3 regions of the Bradyrhizobium sp. USDA 223 genome follow, and region 3 is predicted to be linked to each of the others. Evidence: predicted binding sites of a transcription regulator. Region 3 holds the regulator's gene; each other region holds the start of a gene.
The links. The regulator PhoB, encoded in region 3, activates phosphate uptake and scavenging genes when phosphate is short. The targets are predictions, from matches to a motif close to TGTCATNNANCTGTCAT.
Positions count from the first base shown of each region.

Region 1 (10,404 bases), 5.8 Mb from region 3:
ATCCGGCATCGAGCCGTCCCGCATCTCCAGCGTGGTGCGCCAAGGCGGCATCTATCACGAGATCCTGGAGGAAGCCGTGCACGTGAAGGCCGATTTGATCGTGATGACCTCGCATCGCCCGGCGATGCGCACCTATTTCCTCGGCTCCAACGCCGGCCACGTCGTGCGCTACGCCAAGTGCTCGGTGCTGGTGGTGAGGCACTGAAGGGCAGCAGACTCCGTCATTGCGAGCCACACTCGCGCTCCCGTGCCCCGGACGCCGCGCAGCGTCTCTTCGCCGATGCGCTGCAGAGCCGGGGCCCATGCGTCAGCGAGTGCGATCCGCTGGGTCCCGGCTCTGCGCAGCAGCGTTTCCCGCTGCAGCGCTTCTGGACACGCGAGTATCACAGATACCGCGACAGCTCGGTCTTGAACTGCCCGTACACGGCATCCTCGATCTGGCTGCGTGTGATGCCGATGTCGCGCAGGGCGCGGTCGTCGAGCTCGTTCAGGGTCTTGACGGCGGAGCGGCGCTCCAGCCGGTCGAACAGCGCGGTGAGGCGCAGGGCTAGGGCACTGAAAAATCCGCCCGATGAGGATGGGCGTAAAGTCCGCCCGGCAGTTTGCGAGATCGTGGTCATTCTTCTTCTCCGGCCTATTGTCCCGCGCGGCGAAGCAGGTGCCGTTGGCGCGGACGCTAGTGGGCGCCTGCACCTCATTTGCCGCCGGATTGCTCTCGCTCTCCTCGGCTCAATCGCGGAACTTGATGGAACTTAAATGCTCCAGTACACTCCTCGGAGCAAGCAAAACATTGCTCTCGGTGCAATATGTCCAAGTTCGAGTACGTGAAGCTGGCCGATGCCATTGCGGCCGATATCACTAACGGCACGTTAAGGCCCGGCGACCGGCTGCCGCCGCAGCGCAATTTTGCCTATGACCGCGGCATCGCGGTCTCGACCGCGAGCCGGGTCTATACTGAATTGCTCCGCCGTGGCCTCGTGGTCGGCGAGGTCGGGCGCGGCACGTTCATCTCCGGCGACGTCAGGCGTGAAGTCGAGACCATGCGCGAGCCGGCCGACGCGCGCATCAATCTCGAGGTCAATTACCCGCTATTGCCGCAGCAATGGGCGATGATCGCCAAGAGCCTCGCGGGGCTCGAGCGCATCGACGCGCTCGAATCCGCACTGCGCGTTTCCACCAGCACCGGCACCAAGAGCGCCCGCGTTGCCGCGGCTGCCTATCTCGCACGCAAGGATTTTTCGCCGCAGCCCGAGCAGATCTTCTTCACCGCCAACGGCAAGCAATCGCTGGCGGCCGCGCTTGCCGCGCTGGTGCCCACCGGCGGCCGCTGCGGCGTCGAGGCGCTGACCTACCCTTACGTCAAGAGCATCGCCGCGCGGCTCGGTGTGACGCTGGTCCCGATCCCCATGGACGAGTTCGGCGCGCGGCCCGACGCCATCCAGAAGGCCCATCGCGAGGCGCATCTGTCGGCGCTGTATCTGCAGCCCATCATCCAGAATCCGCTCGGCGTCACCATGAACGCGACGCGGCGCGCCGACATCATGCGCGTCGCCGAGAAGCTCGATCTCACCATCATCGAGGACGCCGTCTACGGCTTCCTCGCCGACGACACGCCGCTGGCGGCGCTCGGGCCTGACCGCTGCATCGTGCTCGACAGCCTGTCCAAGAAGGTCGCACCGGGGCTCGCGCTCGGCATCCTCGTCGCGCCGCCGCATCTGCGCGAGAGTGTGATGAGCGCGGTGCGGACCGGCGGCTGGATCGCCTCCGGCCATGCGCTCGCGGCCGGGCAGCGGCTGATGGCCGACGGCACCGTCGCCGAGCTGACCCGGCTGAAACGCATCGATGCCGCGCGCCGACAGCAGACCGCCGCTAGGCTGCTCTCCGGCTACCAGCTCGCCGCCGATCCGCGCTCCTATCATCTCTGGCTGACGCTGCCGCCGCACTGGCGCTCGCAGACTTTCGTCGCGGCAGCAGCAAGGCGCGGCATCGCGCTGACGCCGTCCTCGACCTTCGCGATCGCGCACGGTCATGCGCCGAATGCGGTGCGGCTCGCGCTGGCCCCGCCCTCGCCCGAGCAGCTCGATTCCGGCCTGCGCACCATCGTCTCGCTGCTCGGCACCAAGGAGGACGATTTCGATTCGACGGAGTAGGGCTCTCATTTGACGCGTTTTCTTCACGCGAACCGGACCTCACTTCGCTCGCAAACGCTTTAGGGCAGCAGGGCCTTCGGCACGCGATCGAAACTGTAGCTCTGCGGCCGGTTGCGCCGCACGAAGCCGCCGACCTGCCAGGCGAACAGCGCGGCGAAGCCGAGGATGAACAGCACGCCGGCGAGCTCGCCGGTCAGAAGCGCGCGGAACAACAGCCCCGCCATTGCCACGGCGAGCACGGCCAGGAACGCCAGCACCGCCGCATAGGTCTTGCGGCCGAGCCCCGCAGTCAATTCGGCGCGGCTGCCGGCTTTGGCCATCCGCGCGTGCAGCTCGATCAGGAAATCGCGAAAACCGTTGTCCTGCGGCGCCATCAGCGCCGCGGTCTGCCAGCTCGTCGACAGGATCGCGATGCGGCCGCCGCCGGTGCGGTTGATATCGGCGCGGAAGCGGTGCTGCTGCATCGACACCGGGCGGAACGACAGCCGGATCGCCGAGATCTCGTCATAGCGCCACAGGCCGGAGCGGCCGGCGATGTGCCAGGACAGCCCCTGCTCCGTCAGCTCGAAGCGATGCGCCGAGCCGATCAGCGAGGCCTTGTAGGCATAGCTCGTGGTCGAACCCGCTTCCGCTTCCGGCATGTCGTCAACGAACCCATGGGCGATCGCTTGGGCGATCGGCTTGCGCGATCGCCCCCGGCCATCCTACAAGCGAGACATGGCTGAGACGACCTTTTTTCCGCGCCACCTGATTCTCGGCGCCGCGATGATCTCCGGTGTGTTGCTGGCGCTCGCGGTGCACATGCTGGGCGCGCGCTACGGTCTCGATCTCGGCCGCCTCTGGCGCTCCGACACGCATGAGTTCATTCCGGCGGGCGCCGCCATCGCCTGGTGGCTGATCGCCACCGTCGGCTTCTCCGGCGGCTATTTCACGGCGAGCCTGATGCAGAGCGCCGTTTCCGGACAGATCCGGCAGCGGATGCGGCAATTCCTGATCGCGGTCGGCGTGCTGCTGCTTGCGGGAGCGGGTCAGGCGGCGTCGGCGCCGAGCCCGATCCCGACCGTCTCGGGCGTGCTCGCCGGGCTTGCCGCCCTGTGTCTCGGCGCCGTGATGGCGTTCTGCGGCGCGCATTTCGCGCTGCGCCGAAGCTGACCTCTCAAGCCGACGCGCGCAGCCGCGGCCGTTCCAGCATAATCGCGACATCCGAGGCGGGCCGCGGCTTGCTGAACAGATAACCCTGCGCCTGGGTGCAGCCCTCGCGCCGGAGCAGCTCGAGCTGCGCGTCGTTCTCGACGCCCTCCGCCGTGGTGACGATGCCGAGGCTGCGGCCGAGGCCGGTCACGGCGCGAATGATCGCCATGGAATCCTCGCGCGTCGCCAGCTCTGACACGAAGGAGCGGTCGATCTTGATCTTGTCGAACGGGAAGCTGCGCAGATAGCTCAGCGACGAATAGCCGGTGCCGAAATCGTCGAGCGAGATCCGCACGCCCATGGCGCGCAGCTCGTGCAAGGTCGTCAGCGTCGCCTCGCTGTTCTGGAGCAGGACGGATTCGGTGATCTCGAGCTCGAGGCGGCGCGCACCGAGTCCCGAGGCGGCCAACGCCTCGGTCACCCCTGCGATCAGGTTTGGGCTCTTGAACTGCACCGGCGACAAATTGACGGCAACGTCGATACCGTCGGGCCAGGTCGCCGCGTCGGCACAGGCCCGGTGCAGCACGAACTCGCCGAGCTGGATGATGAGGCCCGTCTCTTCGGCCAGCGGAATGAATTTGATAGGTGCGATCAGCCCGCGCTGCGGATGTCTCCAGCGCAGCAGCGCCTCGAAGGCCACGACGCGCTCGCTGAGGACGTCGCGGATCGGCTGATAATGCACCTCGAATTCGTTCCGTTGGAGCGCCGCGCGGAGATCCATTTCCAGTAGCCGCCGCGCCTGCGCGCGCGCATCCATACCGGTCTCGAAGAAGCGGTAGGTGCCCCGACCGTCCGCCTTGGCGCGGTACAATGCGAGGTCGGCGTTCTTCAACAGCTCGTCTGGACTGCTGCCGTCCTGCGGCGACAGCGAGATGCCGATCGAGACGCCGATCACGATCTGATGCTGGTCGATCTCGTAAGGCGCCGAGATCACCTCTACGAGACGGCTGGCCAGGGATCTAGCCACCGCCTCCTCGGAGCGCCCGATCAGGACCACGGCGAACTCATCGCCGCCAAGCCGGGCCACGGTGTCGTTCTCGCCGACGCTCGCCTCCAGCCTGCGCCCAACCTCCTTCAACAAGGCATCGCCGATGGGATGGCCGAGCGAATCATTGATGTCCTTGAAGTGGTCGAGATCGAGACAGAGCACCGCAAGCTGGTCGCCCGAGCTGGTCCGGCGCAGCCCATGCTCGAGCTGTTCGTGGAACAGCACGCGGTTAGGCAGGCCGGTCAGCGCGTCATGGCGCGCCATATGGGAGATCTTCGCCTGCGCCTCCAGCCATTCGGTGATGTCCTCGAAGGTTGCGACCCAACCGCCGCCCTGCATCGGCTGGTTGACCACCCGGATAGAGCGGCCGGAGCGATTGAGGATTTCGGTCGTGGTGCGGCCGTCCCGCGCATCGGCGACGAGGCGGGCGAAGAATTCATCGGCATTGCCCTGCCACTCGCCGCTGGCCTGCTCTTCCCTCAGCACGTCGGCCAGCAGGCGGCCGGTCAGGGCGATCCCGGTGCGGCGGAGCAACGATGCATAACGTTCGTTGAACAGCATGATCTTGCCGTCGGCGTCGAACATGCAGAGCCCCTGCGACATGTTTTCGAGCGCCGTATCCAGCACCATCTGCTGGCGGCCCAATTCGCCCTTGGCGCGGCGGTCGAGGAGCGCGGCGAGCAATGCGATCATGATGATCGCAGCCGCGGCGCTCGCGGTCAAAACCGACAGCGACGTCGGCGGGATTGATAGCCCGCTGATCACCAGTGTCGGATCCGGCGTCAGCTGCACCGCCCCCATCGCCGTGAAATGATGCGAGACGATGGCCACGGTCAGCAGCACCGTGGCACCGAGCGCGCCGGACAGGCTGTCACGCCGGTCAGCAACATGGAGCGCGAGCGCGCCGAAGATCAGCCCGAGCAAGATCGACACGGCCACGGTCCCCGTTGACCAGCTAACGCGCGCAGGGATTTCGAGCGCCATCATGCCCGTATAGTGCATCGCCGCCACGCCGCCTCCGACAACTGCCCCCCCGAGGGCGACGAGGCTGGGCCGGATGGTCGAGACCGCAACACTCAAGCCGACAAAGGTGACGGCGATGGCGAAGATCAGCGACACCAGCGTCACCGGGACATTGTAGGCGCCGCCGACGCCCGGTCCGTACGCCAGCATTGCGATGAAATGCGTCGCCCAGATGCCGCAGCCGGCGACGACTGCGTCGAGCGTTAGCCACACCAGGCGCCCCGATCCCTGCGTCGCGCGCGCCCTGTGAAACAGGCTGATCGCCGCCGCACTGGCGAGCAGACACACCGCGCCGGCAAGCGCGACCAGCCGCCAGTCATGTTCGTCGGTCAGACAGTAGAGCACCTGATACATAAGCATTCCCCAAGCCTGCCATCACCAAAGCCGGGAAGTGGTGGATATTAGGTAACGAAGGATGATTGGCGTGCCGGATGGTGAACAGGAGCTTCCAAAATCAACCGATCGTTGCCGGTCAGCGCGCGTTCGCTCCCCATTTTTCAATTGGCGGATGAGCGGGTGCCAATACAATCAACCTTCCCGCGCGCGCATGCCAGCCGCGCCGGGGACACAGGGAACGGGGGTGATTGCTTCGAGTTGGCCGCCGGGACTACATCTATAGGTTAGGCATGGCAACGAAGCACTACTCCATTGATCACACAGTGGGTCCGAATTCGGCAAGCTGGCTACGCTTGCAATCGTCGCCGGCCTGATCGGCGTGCTGTTCGCGGGCAGCACCCTGGTGACGCCGCTTTATGTGCTCTACGAGCGACAGTTCGGCTTCTCGCAAATCACCCTGACGCTGATCTACCTATGTGATCGGCAATCTGGCTGCGCTGCTGGTGTTCGGGCGCATCTCGGACCAGATTGGCCGCCGCCGGACAGCGCTCACTGCAACGGTCGTTGCCATCATCACGCCGTGGCCGGGGCTGTCTTCCTCGAGTTCTCCGCAGTGGTGGCCATCGTTATCGCGCTGACGCTCGCTGTCGAGCCGCACGGCCATGCTGTGCTCCCTCGACCTCATGCTCCCGAGCGTGGCACTGATCGTCGCTGCACAATTTCAGGCATCGATGGCCCTGATGATCGCGGCAATTACGCTATGCGCAGTTGCGGTGGGGCTGGGTTATCGTGGCAGCCTGCAGGTGGTGAACCAGATCGCGCCGGAGGATCGTCGCGCGGAAGTGGTCTCGGCCTATTTCATCTGCGGCTTTCTAGGCAACGCGCTTCCTGTGATCGGCATCGGGGTGATCTTGACGCTGGCAAGCCCGCGCCTTGCGAGTATCGTCTTCGCCGCCATGATCGCGGCCTTTGCCGTGATCGCGCTCGGCTTCGGGCTCAAATATAGGCCCACTAAATCAGGAACGCCGCGCTGATGGCGCGGCGTTCTCGGCGTCGGTCCAGTGCAATCGCATCAGCTCGCCGCGCGCAGATTCACCTTGCTCTCGGCGAGCGTCGTCAGCTTCTGGTCGGTCGCCTTCTCCTCCTCGAGCGTCTTGGCGAGCACCGCCGCACAATCCTTGCGGCCGAGCTGCTTGGCCCAGGCGATCAGGCTGCCGTAGCGGACGATCTCGTAATGCTCCGCGGCCTGCGCCGCATTGATCAGGGCCGCGTCGAGCACCGCCTTGTCGGCGACGTCGCCGGCGGTCTCGTCGGCTTCCTCGATGATGCCGTCGATTGCCGGGCAGTCGACCGCCTTCACGGGGACGCCGTGCATCTTGAAGACCTCCTCGAGCCGCGCGACGTGCTGCTTGGTTTCCTCGAGGTGCGTCAAAAAGCCCTGTTTCAGCTGCGGATCAGTGGCCTTGGTCGCCATCTTCGGCAGCGCCTTGGTGAGCTGCTGCTCGGCGTAATAGATGTCCTGGAGCTGATGTACGAACAGGTCGTTCATGGTCTTGATGTCTTTTGTGAACAGTCCCATCGTTCTGATCCTCTCGGGTTTTGGGAACACGGAGGCGCCGGCTTGCACGAAAAAGCCGCGTATTCCGCCATGTTCGATTGCTGATGGAGCCTAACGACCACGCGGCATCGACGTTCCAAAAACGCCGATACGGCTCTGCGCTGGAACAATGCGGACGGCGCCGGGATTTGAGATCTTATCGGCACGGCGAGCGCGGGGATGGCGTCGGGTTTCGCGACTCATATGCTTAACGCGCCGCCGATATGAACCGCGTATGACAAAGTTGCCCGCCGAACGCAGAACCTATTGTTGTCAAGGGCTGCACAAGCCGCTGATTTTGCCTTAAATGAGCTGGATCATGCCTAGCGATCGATGCCTGCCTTTTGGCCGTGATCGCACCCGACCGGCCAATGTCTGGCCCGGTCGGTCTTGCCCCCCGCCGGGAGGATGAATGCACGGACTGCTGCCCGCGTTGAAACGCGGCTTCAACAGATGGATCGGCTGGCGACGGCTCGGCGTCGCCGCGAGCATCTTCATCATCGCGTTTGCGATCACCACGCTGGTGCGGACGCTCAAGGGCATCGATACCGGGGTCATCCTGACCGCGTTGACGGAGATTCCCCGCGGCAACATCGGGCTGGCGGCGATCTGCGTCGTCTTCGCGTTCTGTACGCTGACCTTCTACGACTATTTTGCGCTGCGAACGATCGGCAAGAAGCACGTGCCCTATCGCATCGCGGCGCTGTCCAGCTTCACGTCCTATTCGATCGGGCACAACATCGGCGCCACGGTCTTCACCGGCGGCGCGATCCGTTTCCGGATCTATTCGGACTACGGACTGAACGCGATCGACGTCGCGAAGATCTGCTTCCTGTCGGGCCTGACCTTCTGGCTCGGTAACATCTTCGTGCTCTCGATCGGCATGGCCATCCATCCGGATGCGGCCTCCTCGATGGATCAGCTGCCCTCCTCGCTCAACCGGTTGATCGCCCTCGGCGGTCTCGCATCGATCGGCGCGTATCTGGTCTGGCTCTGCATGGGCGAGAAGCGCCGCGAGCTCGGCCAGAAAGGCTGGAAGGTGGTGCTGCCCTCGGCACCGCTGACCTTGGTGCAGATCCTGATCGGCGTCGTCGATCTCGGCTACTGCGCCACCGCAATGTACCTCCTAATGCCGGCTAACCCGCCGATCGACTTCATGTCGCTCGCGGTCGTGTTCATCCTGGCGACCCTGATCGGCTTTGCCAGCCACGCCCCCGGCTCGATCGGCGTGTTCGATGCCGCCATGCTGGTGGCGCTGCCCCAGTTCGGCCGCGAGGAGCTTCTGGCCACGCTGCTGGTGTTCCGCATTCTCTATTTCGTGATCCCGTTCGGCCTCGCCATCTCCATCATGGGCATGCGCGAGCTCTGGATGAATGTGGTCGCACCGTGGCAGGAGCGGCGGCGGCTGGCGGAAGCCTGCGCGCAGGCCAACCTGCCGAAGGAGGTGACGCCGATGGAGCGCGAACGGCTGCTGCGGCAGGCCGGCAAGCGCTGAGCCGCCGAAGGCACCTCGGAATCATCGGACAAAGGTTGCGGGCCGGCGCGCAATCCTCTCTTATTTCCGCCTCAACTTTGCCGTTGAAGACGCGGGCCATGATTTCCGTATTCCTTCGCACCCTTTCGGCAGGCGCCGTGCTGCTTACCAGCCTCCTCGCTTTGCCCGAGCGTGCCGCCGCGCAGGACGCCGGCACCATGCAGATCAGCTGGGAGGTGCGTAACCGCTTCCGGCTATTCCGCGAGGAGCGTGATTTCCTGCTCCATGTCGAGAACGCGCGTAACCGCAGCATTCTGGCCGCCGAGCAGTCGCTGGAGCTCCAGAGCGAGGGCCGCGGCTGGGCCCGCAACATGGTCAACCGGCTGTGCATCGATCTGCAGGGGCGGGTCAACCAGCCCTGCACCCGCGACAATGTCAAAGAGAACTACATCACGCCGATCGACCATCCGGTGACGGTGCGCCTGACCGGTGCGGTGCCGGTCGGCGCCACCTGCGCCTGGTCGTTCGATGACGGCGACGGGCCGCAGAGCTCGACCTTCGACTGTGCCGAGCCGGTCAATTTGCGCGTCCGCTACGGCAAGCAGACGGTCGCGACCGTCGATGTCTCGGCCGGCTCCGATCCGACCCAGCGGGTCCAGACCGAGATCCAGGTCCGCGACATCTTCATCGCAGGTCTAGGCGACAGCATCGCCTCGGGCGAAGGCAACCCGGACCGGCCACTGGCGCTGTCGGACGAAGGTTTTTGCTTCCGCTCCTATCTCGGCACCGCCGGCGAGCAGTACTATCGGCCGAGCCGCCACGGCTTCAAGGGCGGCCGCGCCTGCGAGGCGCCGGATACGCTCGCCAACTGGCAGCGCTACAGCGCGCTCTGGTTCAATGCGCCGTGCCATCGATCGCTCTACAGCTATCAGGCGCGCACCGCGCTGGCACTCGCGGTGCGCTACACCCACATCGCCGTGACCTTCCTGCCGCTCGCCTGCACTGGCGCCAGCATCGTCGACGGGCTGCTCGGCTCGCAGCGCGCCCGCGAATGCCCGCCCGGCAAGACCGGCGTCTGCAACACCAGCGTGAACGCGCAAGTCGCCGAGCTGCGGGAAGCCGTCACCGCGGCGAAGAAGCGCCAGCCCGATCGCACGCTCGATCTCGTGCTGCTCTCGGTCGGCGCCAACGACGTCTATTTCTCCGGCCTGGTCGCCGACGTCATCGTCGAAACCGCCACCGAGCGCGCGCTGTTCCGCCGCTCCGGCGTGATGGCAAGCGTCGACGATTCCCGCGATGCGCTCCAACGCGAGCTGCCGCAGGCTTTCGTCAAGCTGCGCGAGGCGTTGAAGCCGCTGGTCGGCGGCGACCTCTCGCACGTGGTCTATGTCTCCTATGCCAATCCTGCGCTCGCCGACGGCGGTGCGCCCTGCCGCGGCGGCCGGGCCGGCTTCGACATCCACCCGTCCTTCAATGCCGATCCGCAGCGCCTTTCCCGCGTCTCCGCCTTCGTCGACAGCGAATTCCTGCCGCAGCTGAAGGGGCTCGCCACCTGCACCCGCGGTGCGCTGTGCCGCGATCCCGAAGCCGACCGCATGACCTTCGTCGATGCGCACCAGGCCGCGTTCGCCGAGCACGGCTTCTG
Region 1 covers NZ_JBIYDR010000001.1:1,279,022-1,289,425, reverse strand. Annotated here, with positions in the region: gene ABIA40_RS05590 (universal stress protein) at 1-205, shown strand, start outside; gene ABIA40_RS05585 (DUF1127 domain-containing protein) at 384-620, opposite strand; gene ABIA40_RS05580 (PLP-dependent aminotransferase family protein) at 807-2,150, shown strand; gene ABIA40_RS05575 (hypothetical protein) at 2,210-2,791, opposite strand; gene ABIA40_RS05570 (hypothetical protein) at 2,868-3,302, shown strand; gene ABIA40_RS05565 (EAL domain-containing protein) at 3,307-5,706, opposite strand; gene ABIA40_RS05560 (hypothetical protein) at 6,161-6,352, opposite strand; gene ABIA40_RS05555 (hypothetical protein) at 6,384-6,722, shown strand; gene ABIA40_RS05550 (ferritin-like domain-containing protein) at 6,761-7,267, opposite strand; gene ABIA40_RS05545 (YbhN family protein) at 7,698-8,780, shown strand; gene ABIA40_RS05540 (hypothetical protein) at 8,879-10,404, shown strand, end outside.
Region 1: ABIA40_RS05545 (YbhN family protein) is a predicted target of PhoB. The motif match lies at 7,510-7,526, and genes of this name have one in related genera.

Region 2 (10,404 bases), 1.2 Mb from region 3:
GCATCGTTCACGACATAGGAATAATCGCCCATCGCCACTTCATGCAGGATCGTGCGCGCGCCGACTTCGGTGTAGGCGCCGAGCCTGGTCTCATGCAGCTTGGCCGAGGGATCGACGGTCGGCTGAACCGAAAGAGCTTTGGCGGCCATGTTGCATCCGAAGTGCGAGGGCGGGCGTCTCTCTTCGAGCGGCCGGATGACGATGTCATGACAAACAGATGACAGGGGATGATGCGCGTAGGATGGCCGCACTGCAGCAGCGCTGTCACACAAGTGTTAAGCGCCGGCGTTAGCGGTTGGCTCCAGCTACTCTGGAGCTCCTGTATGCTGGTGGTTGAAGGCCTGACGTGTCGCTTCGGCGCGAAAGCCGCGGTGGACGATGCTTCGTTTCAAGTTTCCCCGGGCGGCTTCGTCGGGGTGATCGGGCGATCCGGCGCCGGCAAGTCGACACTGCTGCGGTCCATCAACCGGCTGGTGACGCCGAGCGGAGGACGCGTCCTGTTCGACGGCGTCGACGTCACCTCGCTGCGCGGCAGGGAGTTGCGGCAGTGGCGCGCCCGCTCGGCGATGATCTTCCAGCAGTTCAACCTCGTCGGCCGGCTCGACGTCCTCACCAATGTGCTGATGGGGCGGCTGTCGACGGTGCCGACATGGCGGTCGCTGCTGCAGCTTTGGCCCGAAGAAGACAAGGCCGTCGCGATGTCGGCGCTTGAGCAGTTCGACATGGCTGCCATCGCGGCCCAGCGCGCCGACCACCTCTCGGGCGGTCAGCAGCAACGCGTGGCGATCGCGCGGGCGCTGGTTCAGCAGCCCGACATCATCCTTGCCGACGAGCCGATCGCCTCGCTCGATCCCCGCAACACCAAGATCGTGATGGATGCGCTTCTGCGCATCAACAAGCATTTCGGTATCACGGTGCTCTGCAACCTGCATTCGCTCGATCTCGCCCGCAGCTATTGCGACCGCCTGATCGGGATGGCCGCGGGGCGGGTCGTGTTCGACGGCGCGCCGGCGGCCTTGACCGACCATATCGCGCGCGAGCTGTACGATCTCGAGGCGAATGAAGTCATGGATGTTGCGCCCCGGGATGCATCGGTCGGCACGGCAGTTCCTGCCTTCGGCACGGTTGCCGCGGCCTGATTGCCGCTTCAAATCGAGCCCAGCGTAGAGCCGGAGCTCGACAGTTGCATAACCTTGAAATGGGAGACGTCATGATAGACCGTCGTACGATCGTTGCCGCTGCGGCGGCCCTGGCATTTTCAGTTTCGGCCGCTGCGGCGCAGGACTGGAAGGCAAAATATCCTGAGCTGATCTTCGCAAAAGTTCCCGACGAGAATGCCTCCGGCACCACTAACCGCTGGACGCCTCTGACGGAGTACCTGTCCCGCGAGCTTGGAACCAAGGTCACGCTGCGGATTGCCAATGACTACGCCGCAGTGATCGAAGGTCAGCGTGCAGGAAACATTCACATCGCGATGTACGGCCCGGCGTCCTACGCGCGTGCCTACATCGTTGGCGCGAAGGTCGAACCGTTCGCTATCGAGGTGAACGGCGACGGCACCAAGGGCTATTACTCGGTTCTCTATGTCAAGAGCGATTCGAGCTACAAGGACATCAAGGACCTGCAAGGCAAGAACCTCTGCCTCGTTGATCCCAATTCGACTTCCGGCAACAACGTGCCGCGTTTCGCGATGAACAAGATGGGCATCGACCCGGAAAAGTTCTTCGCCAAGGTGGTCTACTCGGGGAGCCACGAAAACGCAGTGATCGGGCTTTCGCAGGGCACCTGCGACGCGGCGTTCAACTGGTGGAACGATGAGAAGGAATCGAACCTGCTCCGGATGGAACGGAAGGGCATGGCGAAGGCCGCGGATTTCAAGATCATCATGAAGTCCGAGCAGATTGTGAACTCGCCGATGGCCTATCTCGGCAGCCTGCCTGACGACCTCAAGGCGGCGATCAAGAAAGCCGTGCTGGAAATTGCGGTGAAGGACAAGGCCGCTTTCGACAAGATCTACGAGGGGAAGCAATTGCCCTACGTCGAGGTCGACCACAAGGCGTATGAGGCCGTGATCGAACTGACCAAGTTTGTCGACAGCATTCGCAAGCAGAAATCCTGAGGGAAACGAAGGGTTGGACAAGACGGGCAGATCGCACGATCTGGCCGTCGGCTCTTCCGAACATCCCATGCGAACAGCAGTTCCCGAATTCCCGGAAGCCAGGCTGCGTGAGCTTGCCGATCGCTATGCGGCTGCAATTGCCGCCAAGCGCCGGCGCGTATGGCTCGGTGCCGCCGTCCTGATCGCCGTTGCTATTGCCGCGGGCTGGATGGGCGAGGTCAGTCTTGGAAATTTTGTCGAGAACTTCTGGCGCTTCCCGGCCTATTTCGTCAGCATCGCACCCAAATTTTCGTTCGCGACCGCATGGAGCGATTTGGCGGACTGGCTGTGGGGGTTGCCGCGCTGGACACGGCTTCTCGGGGATACGTTGCTGATCGCATATATGGGCACCCTCTCGGGTGCGCTGTGCGGTTTCGCACTTTGCTTCCTCGCCTCGGCCAATCTCGTGAAATCAGGAACGACTGTTTTCGTCACCCGGCGCGTCCTGGAATTTTTCAGGACCGTGCCGGAGATCGTGTTTGCCCTGATCTTCGTGCTGGCCTTTGGTCTCGGGCCGCTGCCGGGCGTTCTGGCCATTGCAATCCATACCGCCGGAGCGTTGGGCAAGCAGTTCGCCGAGGTTGTCGAGAACATCGACAGCAAGCCGGTCGAAGGGGTGGCGGCAAGCGGGGGCAGTTGGGTTCAGGTTGTTCGGTTCGGCGCGTTGCCTCAAGTCCTTTCGAACTTCGTGAGCTATGCCTTGCTCAGGTTCGAGATCAACGTGCGTGGCGCTGCCGTGATGGGCTTCGTCGGCGCCGGCGGGATCGGCCAGGATCTGATCGAGGCGGTTCGCAAGTTCTACTTCACCGACGTCAGCGCCATCCTGTTGCTCATCGTCCTTACCGTCATGTTGATCGACTTCCTGACGGAACGGTTGCGACACCGCCTGCTCGGGCTGGAGGGAAGCACCCGATGAGCTCCTTCAGTTTTGAAAACCGGGCCGGCATTGCCGAACGGTATCCCGACGTCTTCCGGACCGATTGGTGGCAGCGGGGAAGGATCGCAATACTCGTCGGCGGGGCGGTCGGGCTGTTCCTGTTCGGGATCGTCCAGCTCGATATTCCCTTTAACCGGCTCTCCCAAGGCATGGTCAGGCTGGGCGAATTCGTCCAGCTCATGTTGCCGCCCAATCCGGGTTCTTGGGCGGAGGTTCTGAAATATCTGCATGCGCTCGGAGAGACGGTGTCGATCGCGTTTCTCGGCACGCTGGGCGGCGCGCTGCTCGCGCTGCCGGTATCCCTGCTGGCGGCGCGCAACGTGGTTGCAAGCCGGATCATCCGCGTATTGACGCGTCGTGGCCTCGATACCATCCGTGGAGTCGATACCTTGATCTGGGCACTGATCTGGGTCGGTGTCGTGGGGCTGGGGCCGTTTGCCGGCATCCTGGCCGTGATCTGCAGCGATTTCGGAACGTTCGGCAAGCTGTTCTCGGAAGCGATCGAGGTCGCCGACAAGAACCCCGCGGAAGGCGTTCGGTCATCGGGCGGCAACCATTTCCACAGCGTCCGGTTCGGATTGCTGCCGCAGGTATTCCCGGTCTTGCTGAGCCAGGTGCTCTACTATTTCGAGTCGAACACGCGATCGGCGACGATCATCGGAATCGTTGGCGCTGGCGGCATTGGCCTTCAGCTTGCCGAACAGATCCGGGTGCTGGAATGGCAGAAGGTATCGTTTCTGATCCTGCTGATCCTGATAACGGTATCGTCGATCGACTGGATTTCCGGCAAGCTGCGCTTCGCGATTATCGGCAAGCGGACGGTCGCCTAACGTCGTGCTGGAGCCTTATCCATTCCGATTGAATCGGAACGGAACTCTGGCTTCTTGTTTTGACGCGTTTTCTCGACGCACACCGTTTCCACGTCGGATCAAGTCCGAGGGCATGCTTCGCTGGAAAACGCTCTGATCTAACCGTTCTCCACCAAGAACTCCACACGTTCTGCCGCAAAGCGCGAGTGCTTCGTCACCAGCGGCTTGCCCGTGAGATCATGGTCGGTGGCGTCGACCACCAGGATCGGCCGCCCCAGCGCCAGATCGAGCCGTGCGGCGTCGCTCGCATCGACAATCCCTGCGGTGATCCTCGTTGCGCCACGGCGATAGTCGCGGACGCCGAAATGCTCCAGCAGCTTCGTCATCGAGCGCGTCGCCGCGAACACGGCGCCTGCATCCGGGAACAGGTCAGCCGAGAGCCAGGTGGTAGAAACACAGATCGGCGTGCGGTCGGCGAGGCGAATCGCTTCGATCCGCACCAGGGGTGCGCCGGTCCTTAATCCCAGCTCCCGTGCGAGCTCGCGCGTTGCGACGTCGTTGGTCGCCTCGATCAGCCGGCCGTGCGGCTCGCGGCCATCGGCGCCGACGATCTCGGAGAAGCGCGTGCGCGAGCGCAGGGGATAAGCGAGCTTCTGGGCCTCGACATAGGTTCCGCTGCCGCGCTCGGCGCGCACCAGGCCGCGCTCGGCAAGCGCTGCCAGCGCGCGCCGCACGGTGTGGCGGTTGACGCGATAGGTCTCGGCGATCTCCATCTCGCCCGGCAATTTGTCGCCGGCCGCAAAGCGGCCGTCGGCGATGCCGCGCTCGATGCCATCGGCCACGAGGCGCCATAGCGCGACGCCCGACGAGGCTGTGTCCTGCATGCTCATGTCGCGGGAAACCTACTCCAGAAATCACAGCATTGTCACGAAACAGTCATGGCGCGTCCGTATGAAGTTGTCTATTATCATAGACAACTTCGGCGCGGCAAGTTCTGTAGAAGGTTCGATGGACCAGGTGACCCAGCACAACGACCAGCAAGCCCAGCGCAAGGCCGCAATGGCGGTGCTGGCGCACGCGGAGGCGGGCGAGATCGCCGCTCGCCTCCGCAACTTGGCCCTCCCGGACCATCAGGATCTGCGCACGCCCGAGAACGGCCTCGTCATGCTGCGCGGCCGGGTCGGCGGCGATGGTGCGCCGTTCAATCTCGGCGAAGCGACGGTGTCGCGCGCCGCGGTGCGGCTTGCGAGCGGCGAGGTCGGGTTCGGCTACACGCTCGGCCGCGACGGTGAGAAGGCGCGTCTGATCGCGCTGTGCGATGCGCTGGTGCAGTCCCGCGATTTCGGCGGAGCGGTGGAGCGCGAAATTATCGCGCCGTTGCGCGAGCAGCTCATGGTCAGTCGCAAGCAGGCGGCGGCAGCGGCCGCCGCGACGAAGGTTGATTTCTACACCATGGTGCGCGGTGAGGGGTGAGATCATGACCACGATTGCGGAGCTGCCGCCGGGTTTCGCCGACAAGGTGCTGTCGGCGCAATCGACCTTTCGCTCGGTCATGGACGCCATGGCGCGGCCGGGCTCGGTCCAGCGCATCGTGCCGATGGCGGGCGCGCCTGATACGATGATGCGCGGCACCGCCGCGATCGCGCTGACGCTGTTCGACCACGACACGCCGCTCTGGCTCGACGCACGGATGGCGGAAAGCGCGGACGTGACGAAGTGGCTCAAGTTCCACACTGGCGCGCCGGTTGTGCAGGATTCGTCGGTCGCTTCGTTCGCGCTCATCAGTGACGGCGGCGCCTTGCCCTCGTTCGAATCCTTCGCGCTCGGCACCAGCGAGTATCCGGACCGCTCGACCACGGTGATCATCCAGGTCGACAGCCTCGCCGCCGGGCGCAGCTTTGAGCTGCGCGGCCCCGGCATCGACGGAGTCGCCACGCTGCAGGCGTCGATCAAGCCTTTCGACCTGTTCGAGCGCCTGCAGATGAACGAAGCGCTGTTTCCGCGCGGCATAGATGTGGTGCTGGTCGCCGATGACGCCGTGGTCGCGATCCCCCGCACCACGCGAATCGTGAGCAAGGGAAGCTAGAAGCATGTATGTCGCAGTCAAAGGCGGCGAACGCGCCATCGAGAACGCCCATCGCCTGCTCGCGCATAAGCGGCGCGGCGACCAGAGCGTTGCGGAAATCTCGCTCGATCAGATCTCGGAGCAGCTTGGCCTCGCTGTCGATCGCGTCATGAGCGAAGGCTCGCTCTATGACCGCGAGCTCGCGTCGCTTGCGATCAAGCAGGCCCGCGGCGATTTGATCGAGGCGATCTTCCTGGTGCGCGCCTTCCGCGCCACGCTGCCGCGTTTCGGCGTCAGCGAGCCCGTCGACACCGGCGCCATGCGGGTGCAGCGGCGGGTGTCGGCGACCTTCAAGGACATTCCCGGCGGCCAGATCCTGGGGCCGACCTTCGACTACACGCACCGCCTGCTCGATCCATCGCTCGCCCAAGGTTTTGTGCCAGAGAGGCCGGCTGCGGCCGAAGCCTCCACCGCGCCGACGCCGCGCGTGACAGACATTCTCGGGCGCGACGGGCTGATCGAATCATCGCCGGAAGCTGAGGACGGCGCCAGCGTCGGCGATCTCACCCGCGAGCCGCTGAATTTCCCCGCGGACCGTGATTTGCGCCTGCAGAACCTTGCGCGCGGTGACGAAGGCTTTCTGCTCGCGATGGGCTATTCCACCCAGCGCGGCTACGGCCGCAACCATCCCTTCGTCGGCGAGATCCGCTTCGGCGAGGTCGAGGTCGAATTCCTCGCGGAAGACGTCGGCTTTGCCGTGCCGCTCGGCGCGATCGAGCTCACGGAGTGCCAGATGGTCAACCAGTTCAAGGGCTCGGCGACGGAAGCGCCGTGCTTCACCCGCGGCTATGGCCTCGCCTTCGGCCAGAGCGAGCGCAAGACCATGTCGATGGCGCTGGTCGATCGCGCATTGCGCGCCCGTGAGCTCGGCGAGGAGGCGCTGGCCCCGGCGCAGGACGAGGAATTCGTGATGTCGCATTCGGACAATGTCCAGGCGACCGGCTTCGTCGAGCACCTGAAGCTGCCGCACTATGTCGATTTCCAATCCGAGCTCGGCCTCTTGCGCAAGCTGCGCCAGGAGTTCTCCGAAGCGTTCGCCGACGCCAATACCCAAGATGCCATGAAGGAGGCCGCGGAATGAACGCGCCGGCCTACAATTTCGCCTATCTCGACGAGCAGACCAAGCGGATGATCCGCCGCGCGATCCTGAAGGCGATCGCCATTCCCGGCTATCAGGTGCCGTTCGCCAGCCGCGAGATGCCGATGCCCTATGGCTGGGGCACCGGCGGCGTGCAGGTCACGGCCGCGATCCTCGGTCCCGCCGACGTGCTGAAGGTGATCGACCAGGGCTCCGACGACACCACCAATGCGATCTCGATCCGCAAGTTCTTCGCCAAGACCGCCGGCGTTGCGACGACGACGGCGACGGAGGATGCCACGGTGATCCAGACCCGCCATCGCATCCCGGAGACGGCGCTGCGTGCCAACCAGGTCCTGGTCTATCAGGTGCCGATCCCCGAGCCCCTGCGCTTCCTCGAGCCGCGCGAGACCGAGACGCGGCGCATGCACGCGCTGGCCGAATACGGCCTGATGCATGTGAAGCTCTACGAAGACATCGCCCGCTTCGGCCATATCGCCACCGCCTACGCCTATCCGGTGAAGGTCAACGCGCGCTATGTGATGGATCCGTCGCCGACGCCGAAATTCGACAATCCCAAGATGGACAATTGCCCGGCGCTGCAATTGTTCGGCGCCGGCCGCGAGAAGCGCATCTACGCGATCCCGCCCTATACGCAGGTGGTGTCGCTCGATTTCGAGGACCACCCGTTCGAGCCCTACCGCTTCAACGCCCCTTGCGCGCTCTGTGGCGCGGAGAATTCCTATCTCGACGAGATCGTCACCGACGACAAGGGCGGGCGCATGTTCGTGTGCTCGGATACCGATTATTGCGAGGGCCGCCAGGCTGCCGGCCATCACGGCAGCCTCAGTGCCGCGCCGTACAAGGAGAAGGCGCAGGAGGCCGCGAATGGCTGATCAGAATTTGATCGAGAACGACGAGCCGCTGCTGGTCGCAAAATCCCTCAGCAAGTCGTTCGGCCGCATCAATGCCTGCCGCGACGTCTCGTTCTCGCTCTATCCCGGCGAGGTGCTGGCGATCGTCGGCGAATCCGGCTCGGGCAAGTCGACGCTGCTGCAAATGCTGTCGGGCCAGCTCGCGCCGAGCGCGGGGCACGTCTCCTACCGGATTCGTGACGGCGTCACCCGCGATCTCACGACGCTGGGCGAGGCCGAACGGCGCTTCCTGTTCCGCACCGATTGGGGATTCGTGCATCAGGATCCCGCGCAGGGGCTGCGCATGGCGGTGTCGGCCGGCGCCAATGTCGGCGAGCGGCTGATGGCGGTGGGGTGGAATCACTACGGCCGCATCCGTGAGACCGCGTCGGATTGGCTGACACGCGTCGAGATCGACGTCGCGCGCATCGACGATGCGCCGCGCACCTATTCCGGCGGCATGCGCCAGCGCCTCCAGATCGCCCGCAACCTCGTCACCGAGCCGCGGCTCGTGTTCATGGACGAGCCGACCGGCGGCCTTGACGTGTCGGTGCAGGCGCGCCTGCTCGATCTCCTGCGCAGCCTCGTCGCCGAGCTGAACCTCGCCGTCGTCATCGTCACCCACGATCTCGCGGTGGCGCGCCTCTTGTCGCACCGCGTGATGGTGATGAAAGGCGGCCGCGTCATCGAGACCGGTCTCACCGATCAGGTTCTCGACGATCCGCGCGAGCCCTATACCCAGCTGCTGGTCTCCTCGATCCTGCCGCCATGATCTTTACAACATGAGCCCTCCGATGCCCGCCATGATCGACATTGCCGATGCGCAAAAGACCTTCACGATGCACCTGCAGGGCGGCATCGAGCTGCCGGTGGTGCGCGGCGTGACCTTCCACGTCAATCCCGGCGAGTGCGTGGTGCTGTCGGGTCCGTCGGGCGCCGGCAAATCGTCGATCCTGAAGATGATCTTCGGCAATTACCGCTGCGACAGCGGCCGCATCGGCATCCGCCATCGCGGCGCCGTGGTCGATCTTGCCACCGCCGAGCCGCGGCAGGTGCTCAACATCCGCCGCTCCACCATCGGCTATGTCAGCCAGTTCTTGCGGGCCGTGCCGCGGGTTGCGACCATCGACGTCGTGGCGGAGCCGTTGATCGTGAACGGGATGAGCCGGACTGAGGCACAGGCGCGCGCCGGCGAGCTGCTGCGCCGCCTCAACATTCCCGAGCGGCTCTGGCAGCTGCCGCCCGCGACCTTCTCCGGCGGCGAGCAGCAACGCGTGAACATCGCCCGCGGCTTCATCTCGGATCTGCCGATCCTGCTGCTGGACGAACCGACCGCCTCGCTCGATGCAGCCAATCGCGCCGTGGTGGTGGAGCTGGTCGCTGAAAAGAAACGTCAGGGCGTCGCCATGGTCGCCATTGTCCATGACGACGAAATCCGTCATTTGATTGCCGACCGCATCGTCGACGTCACCGGCTTTGCCGCCGCGGCCTGAAGGAATGGGGAAATGAAGAAGGAATCCGTGATCGCCAACGCCAGGATCGTGCTGGCTGACCGGGTGATCGAGCAGGGCTGGCTCGCGCTTGCCGACGGCCGCATTGCGGAGATCGGCGAGGGGACTGCGCCCGCGGGTGCCGAGGATGCCGGCGGCGATCTGATCATGCCCGGCCTGATCGAGCTCCACACCGACCATCTCGAGGCGCATTACGTGCCGCGGCCAAAAGTGTTCTGGAATCCGGTCGCCGCCGTCATCTCCTATGACGGCCAGCTTGCGACCTCGGGCATCACCACCGTGTTCGATTCGCTCCGGGTCTGGCGCGAGGACGGCGCCGAGGAGGTCGATGGCCGCGCCGGCGTGCTCGCCGCCGCGATCACCACCGCGCGCGAGGCCAACCTGCTGCGCGCCGATCACTTCCTGCATCTGCGCTGCGAGATCCCGATGCCGAGCGTGGTCGAGGAGGCCAAGGAGCTGATCGACCGTCCCGACGTCAAGCTGATGTCGCTGATGGACCACACGCCGGGCCAGCGCCAGTTCCGCGACGAGGTCAAGCTGCGCGACTATTACCGCGGCAAGGGCGGCGGCAAGACCGATGCCGAGCTCGACGAGCTGTTCGCAAAGCGCTTCGAGTATCAGAGGCTCTATGCCGCGGCCAACATGCGCGAGATCGTGGCGCTGGCGCATGAGTACAACATTCCGCTGGCGAGCCACGACGACACCACCGAGGAGAACGTCGCGGACGCCGTGCGTGACCGCGTCTCGGTCGCGGAATTCCCGACCACGCTGGAGGCCGCGCGCGGCCTGCACCAGGCCGGCATCGACATCCTGATGGGCGCGCCGAACGTAGTGCGCGGCGGCTCGCACTCCGGCAACATCGCGGCGGTCGA
Region 2 covers NZ_JBIYDR010000001.1:5,824,732-5,835,135, reverse strand. Annotated here, with positions in the region: gene ABIA40_RS27210 (chloramphenicol acetyltransferase) at 1-149, opposite strand, end outside; gene phnC (phosphonate ABC transporter ATP-binding protein) at 324-1,139, shown strand; gene phnD (phosphonate ABC transporter substrate-binding protein) at 1,211-2,119, shown strand; gene phnE (phosphonate ABC transporter, permease protein PhnE) at 2,187-3,074, shown strand; gene phnE (phosphonate ABC transporter, permease protein PhnE) at 3,071-3,925, shown strand; gene phnF (phosphonate metabolism transcriptional regulator PhnF) at 4,063-4,794, opposite strand; gene phnG (phosphonate C-P lyase system protein PhnG) at 4,913-5,377, shown strand; gene phnH (phosphonate C-P lyase system protein PhnH) at 5,382-5,990, shown strand; gene ABIA40_RS27170 (carbon-phosphorus lyase complex subunit PhnI) at 5,995-7,110, shown strand; gene ABIA40_RS27165 (alpha-D-ribose 1-methylphosphonate 5-phosphate C-P-lyase PhnJ) at 7,107-8,003, shown strand; gene phnK (phosphonate C-P lyase system protein PhnK) at 7,996-8,793, shown strand; gene phnL (phosphonate C-P lyase system protein PhnL) at 8,816-9,514, shown strand; gene ABIA40_RS27150 (alpha-D-ribose 1-methylphosphonate 5-triphosphate diphosphatase) at 9,527-10,404, shown strand, end outside.
Region 2: phnF (phosphonate metabolism transcriptional regulator PhnF) is a predicted target of PhoB. The motif match lies at 4,828-4,844, and genes of this name have one in related genera.

Region 3 (10,404 bases):
TCCCGATCATCCGTCAGGTCGCCGACGGGCTCGAGCCGCTGGCGCGCGAGCGTCAGGTCGAGGTGGACATCCACCTGCCGGAGCCGCCGGTGATGATCGCGGGGGACCGCGAGGAGCTGCTCCGCCTGTTCGAGAACCTGATCGAGAACGCGCTCAAATACGGCGCCTCCGGCGGGCGCGTCATCGTGTCGCTGACCTCGAGCGCCGCCGCTGACGGAACTCAGGAAATCCGGGTCATGGTCCGCGATTTCGGCCCGGGCATCGCGCCGGAGCACCTGCCGCGGCTGACCGAGCGCTTCTACCGGGTCGATGTCGGCGACAGCCGCTCGCAAGGCGGCACCGGGCTCGGGTTATCGCTGGTGAAACATATTCTTAACCGTCATCGCGGCCGCCTTTTGATCGAAAGCGTGCCCAGGCAGGGCGCCACCTTCACCGCCTGTTTTCCCCAGACCAAGACTCCGGCTTGATCGGAAACGCAAGCAATTTCAATTGCTTGGTGTCGTCATCCAACTGTCACGAAACCTTCGTAAAAGCACAGCCGACCGCCCCTAAAGCGGCGGCGCGGGGAGCGCGATCGGGCGCGGATGGCGCTTCGCTCCCCTGTATGGAGACCAGCATGAATTTCCTCAAAACCATGGTCGCTGCCGGCTTGGTCGCCGCATCGACGACGGTAGCCTTTGCGGCCGACATCACCGGTGCCGGCGCGACGTTCCCGTTCCCGATCTATTCGAAGTGGGCCGACGCCTACAAAAAGGAGACCGGCAACGGTCTAAACTACCAGTCGATCGGCTCGGGTGGCGGCATCAAGCAGATCCAGGCCAAGACCGTGACCTTCGGCGCCACCGACGCGCCGCTCAAGGCCGAGCAGCTCGAGAAGGACGGCCTCGTCCAGTGGCCGATGGTGATGGGTGCCATCGTCCCCGTCGTCAACCTCGAGGGCGTGAAGCCGGGCGAGCTGGTGTTCGACGGCGAGACCCTGGCCAACATCTATCTCGGCAAGATCACCAAGTGGGACGATGCCGCGATCAAGAAGCTCAATCCCAACGCGAAGCTGCCGTCAGAGGCCATCACCGTGGTCCGTCGTTCGGACGGCTCGGGCACCACCTTCAACTTCACCAACTATCTCTCCAAGGCCAGCGCGGACTGGAAGAGCAAGGTCGGCGAGGGCACCGCGGTCGAGTGGCCGGTCGGCGTCGGCGCCAAGGGTAACGAGGGTGTGTCCGGCAACATCAGCCAGACCAAGAACTCGATCGGCTATGTCGAATACGCCTATGCCAAGCAGAACAAGCTCACCCACACCGGTCTCGTCAACAAGGCCGGCAAGCCGGTGCAGCCGACCGTCGAGGCCTTCCAGGCGGCCGCTTCCAACGCCGATTGGTCCAAGGCTCCCGGCTATTACGTCATCCTGACCGAGCAGCCCGGCGAGAAGTCCTGGCCGATCACGGCGGCGACGTTCATCCTGATGCACAAGTCCGCCACCGACAAGGCGGCCGCGCAGGAAGCAATCAAGTTCTTCCGCTGGGCCTTCAAGAACGGCGGCAAGATGGCCGAGGAGCTCGACTACATCCCGATGCCGGACAGCGTCGTCCAGCAGATCGAAAAGACCTGGGCTGCCGAGATCAAGAGCTAAGGCGCTATATGTGTCCCGGACACGGTTCCGGGATGCTGCAAGATCTCCGCTCCGGATCGGCCTCCTGCCGTATCCGGAGCGCGCCACCAACAACAAGCGTACATAAAACGGGTATAGGGGATCGGCGTGGCTGAGATGGCTGTTGAGAGCAATGTGATTGATGCTGCCGGTCCATATGATCGCGCCAAGGCCTTGAGCGCGTTCAAGCTCGGCGACGTCACCTTCTACTGGATCACGCGGTTGTCCGCGATCTCGGTGCTGCTGATCCTCGGCGGCATCATCATCTCGCTGATCGTCGGCGCCTTCCCGGCGATCCAGGAGTTCGGCATCTCCTTCCTGTGGACGCAGCGCTGGGCGCCCTCGGCCGATCCGCCGGTGCTCGGCGCGCTCGGGCCAATCTACGGCACGCTCGTCACCTCCTTCATCGCGATGCTGATCGCCATTCCCGTCGGTCTCGGCATTGCGATCTTCCTCACCGAGCTCTGCCCGCAATGGCTGCGCCGCCCGATCGGCATGGCGGTCGAGCTGCTCGCCGGCATTCCCTCGATCATCTACGGCATGTGGGGCTTCTTCGTGCTCGGCCCCTTCCTGGCCAACACCTTCCAGCCCTTCATGATCAGGGTGTTCGACGGCGTCCCCGTGCTGGGCGCGATCTTCGCAGGGCCCCCGTCCTATCTCAGCCTGTTCAACGCCGCGCTGATCCTCGCCATCATGGTGCTGCCCTTCATCACCTCGATTTCGGTCGACGTGTTCAAGACGGTGCCGCCGGTGCTGAAGGAAGCCGCCTACGGCGTCGGCTGCACCACCTGGGAGGTCGTCCGCAGCGTGGTGATCCCCTACACCCGCGTCGGCATCATCGGCGGCGTCATGCTGGCGCTGGGCCGGGCGCTCGGCGAGACCATGGCGGTGACCTTCATCATCGGCAACTCGTTCCGGATCTCCTCGTCGATCTTCGCGCCGGGCACGACCATCTCGGCGGCGATCGCATCCGAGTTCGCCGAGAGCGACGGCCTGCACCAGTCCGGCCTGATCCTGCTCGGCCTCCTGCTGTTCGTGCTGACGTTCTTCGTGCTCGCGGCCGCCCGTTTGATGCTGCTGCGCCTCGAAACCAAGGCCGGGAAGTGAAGCCATGAACCCGATCTATTCACGCCGCCGCCGCTGGGACATCGTCATCCGCGGCCTCTGCATCGCCGCCGCCGCCTTCGGCGTCACCTGGCTCGCGCTGATCCTGGTCACGCTGCTCTACAACGGCCTGGCCGGGCTCAACCTCCAGGTCTTCACAGCTGACACGCCGCCGCCCGGATCGAACGAGGGCGGCCTGCGCAACGCCATCGTCGGCTCGCTGATCATGACCGTGATCGGCGTCGGCATCGGCGCGCCGCTCGGCCTGTTCGCCGGCACCTATCTCGCCGAGTACGGCCGCAACGACAAGCTGACCTCGGTGATCCGCTTCATCAACGACATTCTCTTGTCGGCACCCTCGATCATCATCGGCCTCTTCATCTATGGCGCGGTGGTGGTGCCGATGCGCGGCTTCTCGGCGATTGCGGGCGCGCTGGCACTTGCCGTCATCGTGATCCCGGTCGTCGTGCGCACCACGGAGGACATGCTGCTGCTGGTGCCGAATCCGTTGCGCGAAGCTGCCAGCGCGCTCGGCCTGCCGCGCTCGCTGGTGATCAGGCGAATCGCGTACCGTGCGGCGCGCGCCGGCCTCATCACCGGCGTGCTGCTCGCCACCGCCCGGGTCGCCGGCGAGACCGCGCCGCTGTTGTTCACGGCGCTGTCGAACCAGTTCTTCAGCCTCGGCCTGGACAAGACGATGGCGAACCTGCCTGTCACCATCAACAACTTCGTGCAGAGCCCCTACGAATATTGGAAGCAACTCGCCTGGAGCGGCGCGCTGCTGATCACCCTGACCGTGCTTGCCCTTAACATTGGCGCGCGCATCCTTGGCGCCGAGAGGACTGCAAAATGAGTGAAATGTCTGTTTCCGTCAGCGCACCGACCGTTCATCCCGGTTCGCAGCCGTTGCCCGAGGCGCCCGCCAAGGTCACCGCGCGCAACCTCAACTTCTACTACGGTGACCACCACGCGCTGAAGAACATCAACCTGGCGCTCGGCACCAACCGCGTCACGGCGTTCATCGGCCCGTCCGGCTGCGGCAAGTCCACCCTGCTGCGCATCTTCAACCGGATGTACGACCTCTATCCGGGCCAGCGCGCAGAGGGTCAGCTGTTGCTCGACCACACCAACATCCTCGACCCCAAGCTCGACCTCAACCTGCTCCGCGCCCGGGTCGGCATGGTGTTCCAGAAGCCGACGCCGTTCCCGATGACGATCTACGAGAACATCGCCTTCGGCATCCGCCTCTACGAGAAGATCTCCAAGTCCGAGATGGACGGCCGCGTCGAGAAGGCGCTGCGCGGCGGCGCGCTGTGGAACGAGGTCAAGGACAAGCTTAATGCCTCCGGCCTGTCGCTCTCCGGCGGCCAGCAGCAGCGCCTCTGCATCGCCCGCACCGTCGCGGTGCGGCCCGAGGTGATCCTGTTCGACGAGCCCTGCTCGGCACTCGACCCGATCTCGACCGCCAAGGTCGAGGAGCTGATCCAGGAATTGTCCGAGAATTACACGATCGCGATCGTCACCCACAACATGCAGCAGGCGGCGCGCGTCTCCGACAAGACCGCCTTCATGTATCTCGGCGAGTTGATCGAGTTCGACGACACCAGCAAGATCTTCACGTCGCCGAGCGATCGGCGCACGCAGGATTACATTACCGGCCGGTTCGGCTGAGGAGACGGAACATGGGTTCTGAACATACCTTAAAGGCTTTCGACAGCGACCTTCAGGAGCTCACCCGCCTGGTCGCCGAGATGGGCGGCATCGCCGAGCGCATGATCGTCGATTCCGTCGACGCGCTGATCCGCCGCGACGTGGCGCTCGGCCAGCGCGTCGTCGCCACCGACGGCGAGCTCGACGCGCTGCAGAAGCGCATCGAGGAGCGCGCCGTGCTCACCATCGCCCGCCGCCAGCCGATGGCCGTGGACCTGCGCGAGATCGTCGGCGCCATGCGCGTTGCGACCGATCTCGAGCGCATCGGCGATCTCGCCAAGAACATGGGCAAGCGCGTCGCGGCGCTGGAGACGGATTTTCATCCGCTCAAGCTGTTCCGCGGCCTGGAGCACATGACCGACCTCGTGCAGCAGCAGGTCAAATCGGTGCTGGACGCCTATGCCGCGCACGACCTCCCGGCGGCGATGGCGGTGTGGAAGGGCGACGAGGAAGTCGACGCCATCTGCACCTCGCTGTTCCGCGAGCTCCTCACCTACATGATGGAGGATCCGCGCAACATCTCGTTCTGCATCCACCTGATGTTCTGTGCCAAGAACATCGAGCGGATCGGCGACCACGCCACCAACATCGCCGAGACCGTGTTCTACATGATCGAGGGCCAGGCGATCACCGACAAGCGGCCGAAGGGCGACATGACGACCTTCGCCACGACGGTGCCGAACACCTGACGACTTAAGGAGCGACGACAACATGGGCGCACGCATTATGGTGGTTGAGGACGAGGAAGCTCTCACCGAGCTTCTTCGCTACAACCTCGAAGGCGACGGCTATGACGTCGAGACGGTGATGCGCGGCGATGACGCCGACACCCGCCTCAAGGAGCACATTCCCGATCTGATCGTGCTCGACTGGATGCTGCCGGGCCTGTCGGGCATCGAGCTGTGCCGGCGGCTTCGGACCCGCTCCGAGACCAAGCAGCTGCCGATCATCATGCTCACCGCGCGCGGCGAGGAGAGCGAGCGGGTGCGCGGGCTTGCGACCGGCGCGGATGATTACATCGTCAAGCCGTTCTCGGTGCCGGAGCTGCTTGCGCGCGTGAAGGGTCTGCTCAGGCGTGCGAGTCCCGAGCGCCTCGCCACCGTGCTCGCCTATGGCGATATCGAGCTCGACCGCGACAAGCGCCGCGTGGCGCGCTCAGGCCGGCCGATCGATCTCGGCCCGACCGAATATCGCCTGCTGGAGTTCTTCCTGGAGCATCCCGGCCGCGTGTTCTCGCGCGAGCAGCTGCTCGACAGCGTCTGGGGCCGCGACATTTACATCGACGAGCGCACCGTCGACGTCCATATCGGCCGCCTGCGCAAGCTGCTCAATCTCGGCCGCGAGCAGGACCCGATCCGCACCGTCCGCGGCGCCGGCTACGCGCTGGACGATCGCTTTGCGAAGGCTGAGCAGACATAAAGCGCCAGCGACAGCTGGTTTGGCGAACTGCGGCGCCGATCTCGACCGTCATCCCGGGGCGCGCGCAGCGCGAGCCCGGGATCTCAGCGCGAGCGCTCGCGCTCGCCGCGATCAACGATAGTACGTGGTCTGGCGAAGACTCGCAGTAACCATCTCGCGCAATCACCGCGCCCTGTGGTTATGGATCCCCGCTCCCCGTGCGCAATCGCGCACTAGGCGGGGATGACACCGAATAATTGGAGCCGTCATCGTGTGACGGCTGCTGTCCTGGCAATCAATGAAATCGCGAGCTCACCGCGTGCCCGGCTTCGGTGCTGCGCGACGGCGGTCCGCTGCGGGCTGATAGGCCACGCGCGAATGCTGGGCGCAGTAGGGCAGGCCTGAGAGCGCCTTGCCGCCGCAGAAGAAGAAATCCGGGCTCGATGGATCGCCGACCGGCCAGTGGCAGGTCGCCTCGTTCAATTCCAGCAGCGACAGCCGCTGGCTCATCGGCACCACGTTGTCGTAGGTAACCGGCTCGGCTTCCAACTCGACCTCGAAGGCCTGCGCCAGCGCGGTGTTGCCGCGCGCGACGGGGCGGGTCACCCGCATCATGTGCTGCGCGGGCCGTGCCTTGCGCGGCCTGGGCGCTGCCGATGAAGGGCTCTTGGCGCGGCCGGACAGGCCGAGCCGGTGCACCTTGCCGATCACGGCATTGCGGGTCACATTGCCGAGCTCCGCCGCGATCTGGCTGGCCGAAAGTCCGGCCTCCCAGAGCTTCTTCAGCTGCTCGACGCGATCATCGGACCAGGTCAAAACCGTCATTGCACCCTTTCCCTCGCTGCGCGCCTGCCATCCTGGGCCTTCGCAGCGAATGCTTTAGCCTTGAAAAACCCGTGCCGTCAGAATCCCTTAAGGCTCGCCGGGCGCGCTCAAGACGCCCGAACGTTTACGCCGGTACATGAGGACTTCTGGGATCAGAACTGCTGCACGAGATGTCGTATCTGACAGTCCAAACGCTACAATATGGCGTGACTCCCGCGCAAGAGTCCGCCGACTCGCTTCCACATGTTCCGTGGTGAAAAACCGCAAAATCGGCACCGCAAGACTACGGAATCAGCGTTTCGCGAGGCTTTCCGGGCGGCATTGACACCCGTCTTGCCAAGCATAAGATAGTGGCACGTGCCGCCCTTAAAAGGCGGCACGTTTCGTTTTCCGGGGCCGGTTGATGGTGCGTCGCGCAATGCATGCCTCACACCGTCCGCAACATTCAAGTGATGTCATGACTAACAGCGCAGCGCCGCATTTGCTCCCCGTTTTCGCCAGGGCCGACCTCGGTTTCGAGCGCGGCGAAGGCTGCTGGCTGATCGCGACCAACGGCGATCGCTATCTCGATTTCACCTCGGGCGTGGCGGTGAATGCGCTCGGCCATGTCCATCCCGCGCTGGTCAAGGCATTGCAGGAGCAGGCGACCAAGCTCTGGCACATGTCGAACCTGTTCCAGAGCCCTGACGGCGAGAAGCTCGCAAGCCGCCTCTGCAATGAGAGCTTTGCGGACTTCGTGTTCTTCTGCAATTCCGGCGCCGAGGCGCTGGAAGGCGTGATCAAGCTGGTGCGTCACCATCACTTCTCCAAGGGGCATCCGGAGCGTTACCGCATGATCACCTTCGAGGGTGCCTTCCATGGCCGCACGCTGGCGACGCTCGCCGCCACCGGCTCTGCGAAATATCTCGAGGGCTTCGGCCCGCCGATGGATGGCTTCGACCAGGTGCCGCATGGTGATCTGGAGGCTGTGAAGAAAGCGATCGGTCCGCACACCGCCGGCATTCTCATCGAGCCGATCCAGGGCGAGGGTGGCGTTCGTTCTGCACCTCACGCCTTCCTGAGGGCGCTGCGCGAGCTCTGCAACGAGCGCGGGCTGCTGCTCGCCTTCGACGAGGTGCAGACCGGCATGGGCCGCACCGGCGAGCTCTTTGCCTACAAGCGCACCGGCGTCACACCGGACGTGATGTCGCTCGCCAAGGCGCTCGGCGGCGGCTTTCCGATCGGCGCGGTGCTGGCGACCGCGGATGCGGCCGCCGGCATGGGGCCCGGCTCGCACGGCTCGACCTTCGGCGGCAATCCGCTCGCGATCTCGGCTGCCAACGCCGTGCTCGACGTCATGCTCAAGCCCGGCTTCTTCGACCACGTGCAGAAGATGTCGCTGCTGCTCAAGCAGAAGCTCGCCTCCGTGATCGATCGTCACCCTGATGTCGTCAGCGAGGTTCGCGGCGAGGGCCTGCTGATCGGCATCAAGGCCGTGGTGCCGTCGGGCGATCTCGTCGCGGCGCTGCGCGCCGAAAAGCTGCTCACCGTCGGGGCCGGCGACAATGTCGTGCGCTTCCTGCCGCCCCTGATCGTCACCGAAGCGGAGATCGAGGACAGCGTCGGGCGGTTAGAGCGGGCCTGCGCTGCGATCTCCTCCAGCCAGACCAAGCGGGCGGCAAGCTGATGAGCACGACGCCCAACAAAGCTCCCAAGCACTTCCTGGACATCAACGAGCTGCCGCTGTCGGAGCTCAAGAGCATGCTCGCCGCCTCTTCCGCCATGAAGGCGAAGCAGAAGGCGCAACAGCCGGTCAGGCCGCTCGAGGGCAAGACGCTGGCGATGATCTTCGAGCGTCCCTCGACCCGCACCCGCGTCTCGTTCGACGTCGGCATGCGCCAGCTCGGCGGCGAGGCGATCATGCTCACCGGCGCCGAGATGCAGCTCGGCCGCGGCGAGACCATCGCCGACACCGCGCGGGTGCTGTCGCGCTATGTCGACGCCATCATGATCCGCATCCTCAACCACGATGCGCTGCTGGAGCTCGCGGCCAACGCCACCGTGCCCGTCATCAACGGCCTGACGCGGCGTTCGCATCCCTGCCAGGTGATGGCCGACCTCATGACCTATGAGGAACATCGCGGCCCGATCGAGGGCAAGACGGTGGCCTGGACCGGCGACGACAACAACGTGCTGGCGTCCTGGGCCCATGCCGCCGAGCGCTTCAAATTCCAGCTCAATGTCGCAACGCCGCCGGAGCTCGCACCGAAAAAGGCGATGCGCGACTGGATCAAGGCGACGGGCGCGCCGATCGTGCTCGGCACCGATCCCGAGGCCGCCGTGCGCGGCGCCGATTGCGTCGTCACCGACACCTGGGTGTCGATGGGCGACAAGGAGGGCGAGCACCGCCACAACGTCCTCAAGCCCTACCAGGTCAATGCCAAGCTGATGTCGCTGGCAAAGGCGGACGCATTGTTCATGCATTGCCTCCCGGCCCATCGCGGCGAGGAGGTCACCGATGAGGTGATCGACGGGCCGCAATCGGTCGTGTTCGACGAGGCCGAAAACCGCCTGCACGCGCAGAAGGGCATCTTGGCCTGGTGCTTCGACGCGGTGAAGTAACCTTCTTGTAGCCCGGATGAAGCGCAGCGAAATCCGGGGTTCTCAACGCGTGGAAAGACCCCCCGGATTGCGCTGCGCTCCATCCGGGCTACGCAGCTCGTCGTTCCGCGGACGACGGAATGCGGGCGTGCCTCTTTCAATTTGCATCGAACGACCCCAGATAAAGCGCCATGGTTTCCCAATCTCCTGACATGAAAACCGGGCCTGAAGGCCCGGTTCGCGCGCCATCATCGGTTCCGATCGATGACGCCGTGCTGCCTTACGAGGTCGACGCGCTCGACGTGCGCGGGCGCCTGGTGCGGCTTGGCCCCGCGCTCGACGACATCCTCACCAAGCACGACTATCCCGCAGCCGTGGGCAAGCTGCTCGGCGAGGCCATCGTGCTGACGACGCTGCTTGGATCGGCGCTGAAATTCGAGGGCCGCTTCATTCTTCAGGCCCAGACCGACGGTCCGGTGTCGTTCCTGGTCGTCGACTACAAGGCCCCGGACCGCCTGCGCGCCTATGCGCGCTTCGACGCCTCGCGCCTGGGCACGACCAAGGATTCCGGCACGCTGCTCGGCCGCGGCCATCTCGCCATGACCATCGACCAGGGCCCCGACATGAGCCGTTACCAGGGCCTGGTTGCGCTCGACGGCGGCAGCCTGGAAGACGCCGCCCACGAATATTTCATGCGCTCCGAGCAGATCCCGACGCGCGTGCGCCTCGCGGTCGGCGAGGAGTGGCGCTCGAGCGACGGCGGCAAGCATCGCTGGCGCGCCGGCGGCATGCTGATGCAATTTCTGCCCAAGGCGCCGGAGCGCGCGCGGCAGGCGGACTTGCATCCCGGCGATGCGCCCGACGGCACCGAGGTGCACAGCGTCACTGAGGACGATGCCTGGGTCGAGGCCCGCTCGCTGATCGAGACCGTCGAGGACGTCGAGCTGATCGATCCCGAACTCTCCGGCGAGCGGCTGCTCTACCGCCTCTTCCACGAGCGCGGCGTGCGCGTGTTCAATCCGCAGGTGCTCGAGGCGCGGTGCTCCTGCTCGCGCGATGCGGTCGCCGCGATGCTCAAGAGCTTCTCGCACGACGATCGCGCCGCCATGGTCAAGGACGACAAGGTCGTGGTCACCTGC
Region 3 covers NZ_JBIYDR010000001.1:7,050,180-7,060,583, forward strand. Annotated here, with positions in the region: gene ABIA40_RS32765 (ATP-binding protein) at 1-467, shown strand, start outside; gene pstS (phosphate ABC transporter substrate-binding protein PstS) at 617-1,630, shown strand; gene pstC (phosphate ABC transporter permease subunit PstC) at 1,766-2,755, shown strand; gene pstA (phosphate ABC transporter permease PstA) at 2,760-3,605, shown strand; gene pstB (phosphate ABC transporter ATP-binding protein PstB) at 3,602-4,423, shown strand; gene phoU (phosphate signaling complex protein PhoU) at 4,435-5,151, shown strand; gene phoB (phosphate regulon transcriptional regulator PhoB) at 5,174-5,881, shown strand; gene ABIA40_RS32800 (GcrA family cell cycle regulator) at 6,173-6,685, opposite strand; gene ABIA40_RS32805 (aspartate aminotransferase family protein) at 7,143-8,351, shown strand; gene argF (ornithine carbamoyltransferase) at 8,351-9,286, shown strand; gene ABIA40_RS32815 (Hsp33 family molecular chaperone) at 9,457-10,404, shown strand, end outside.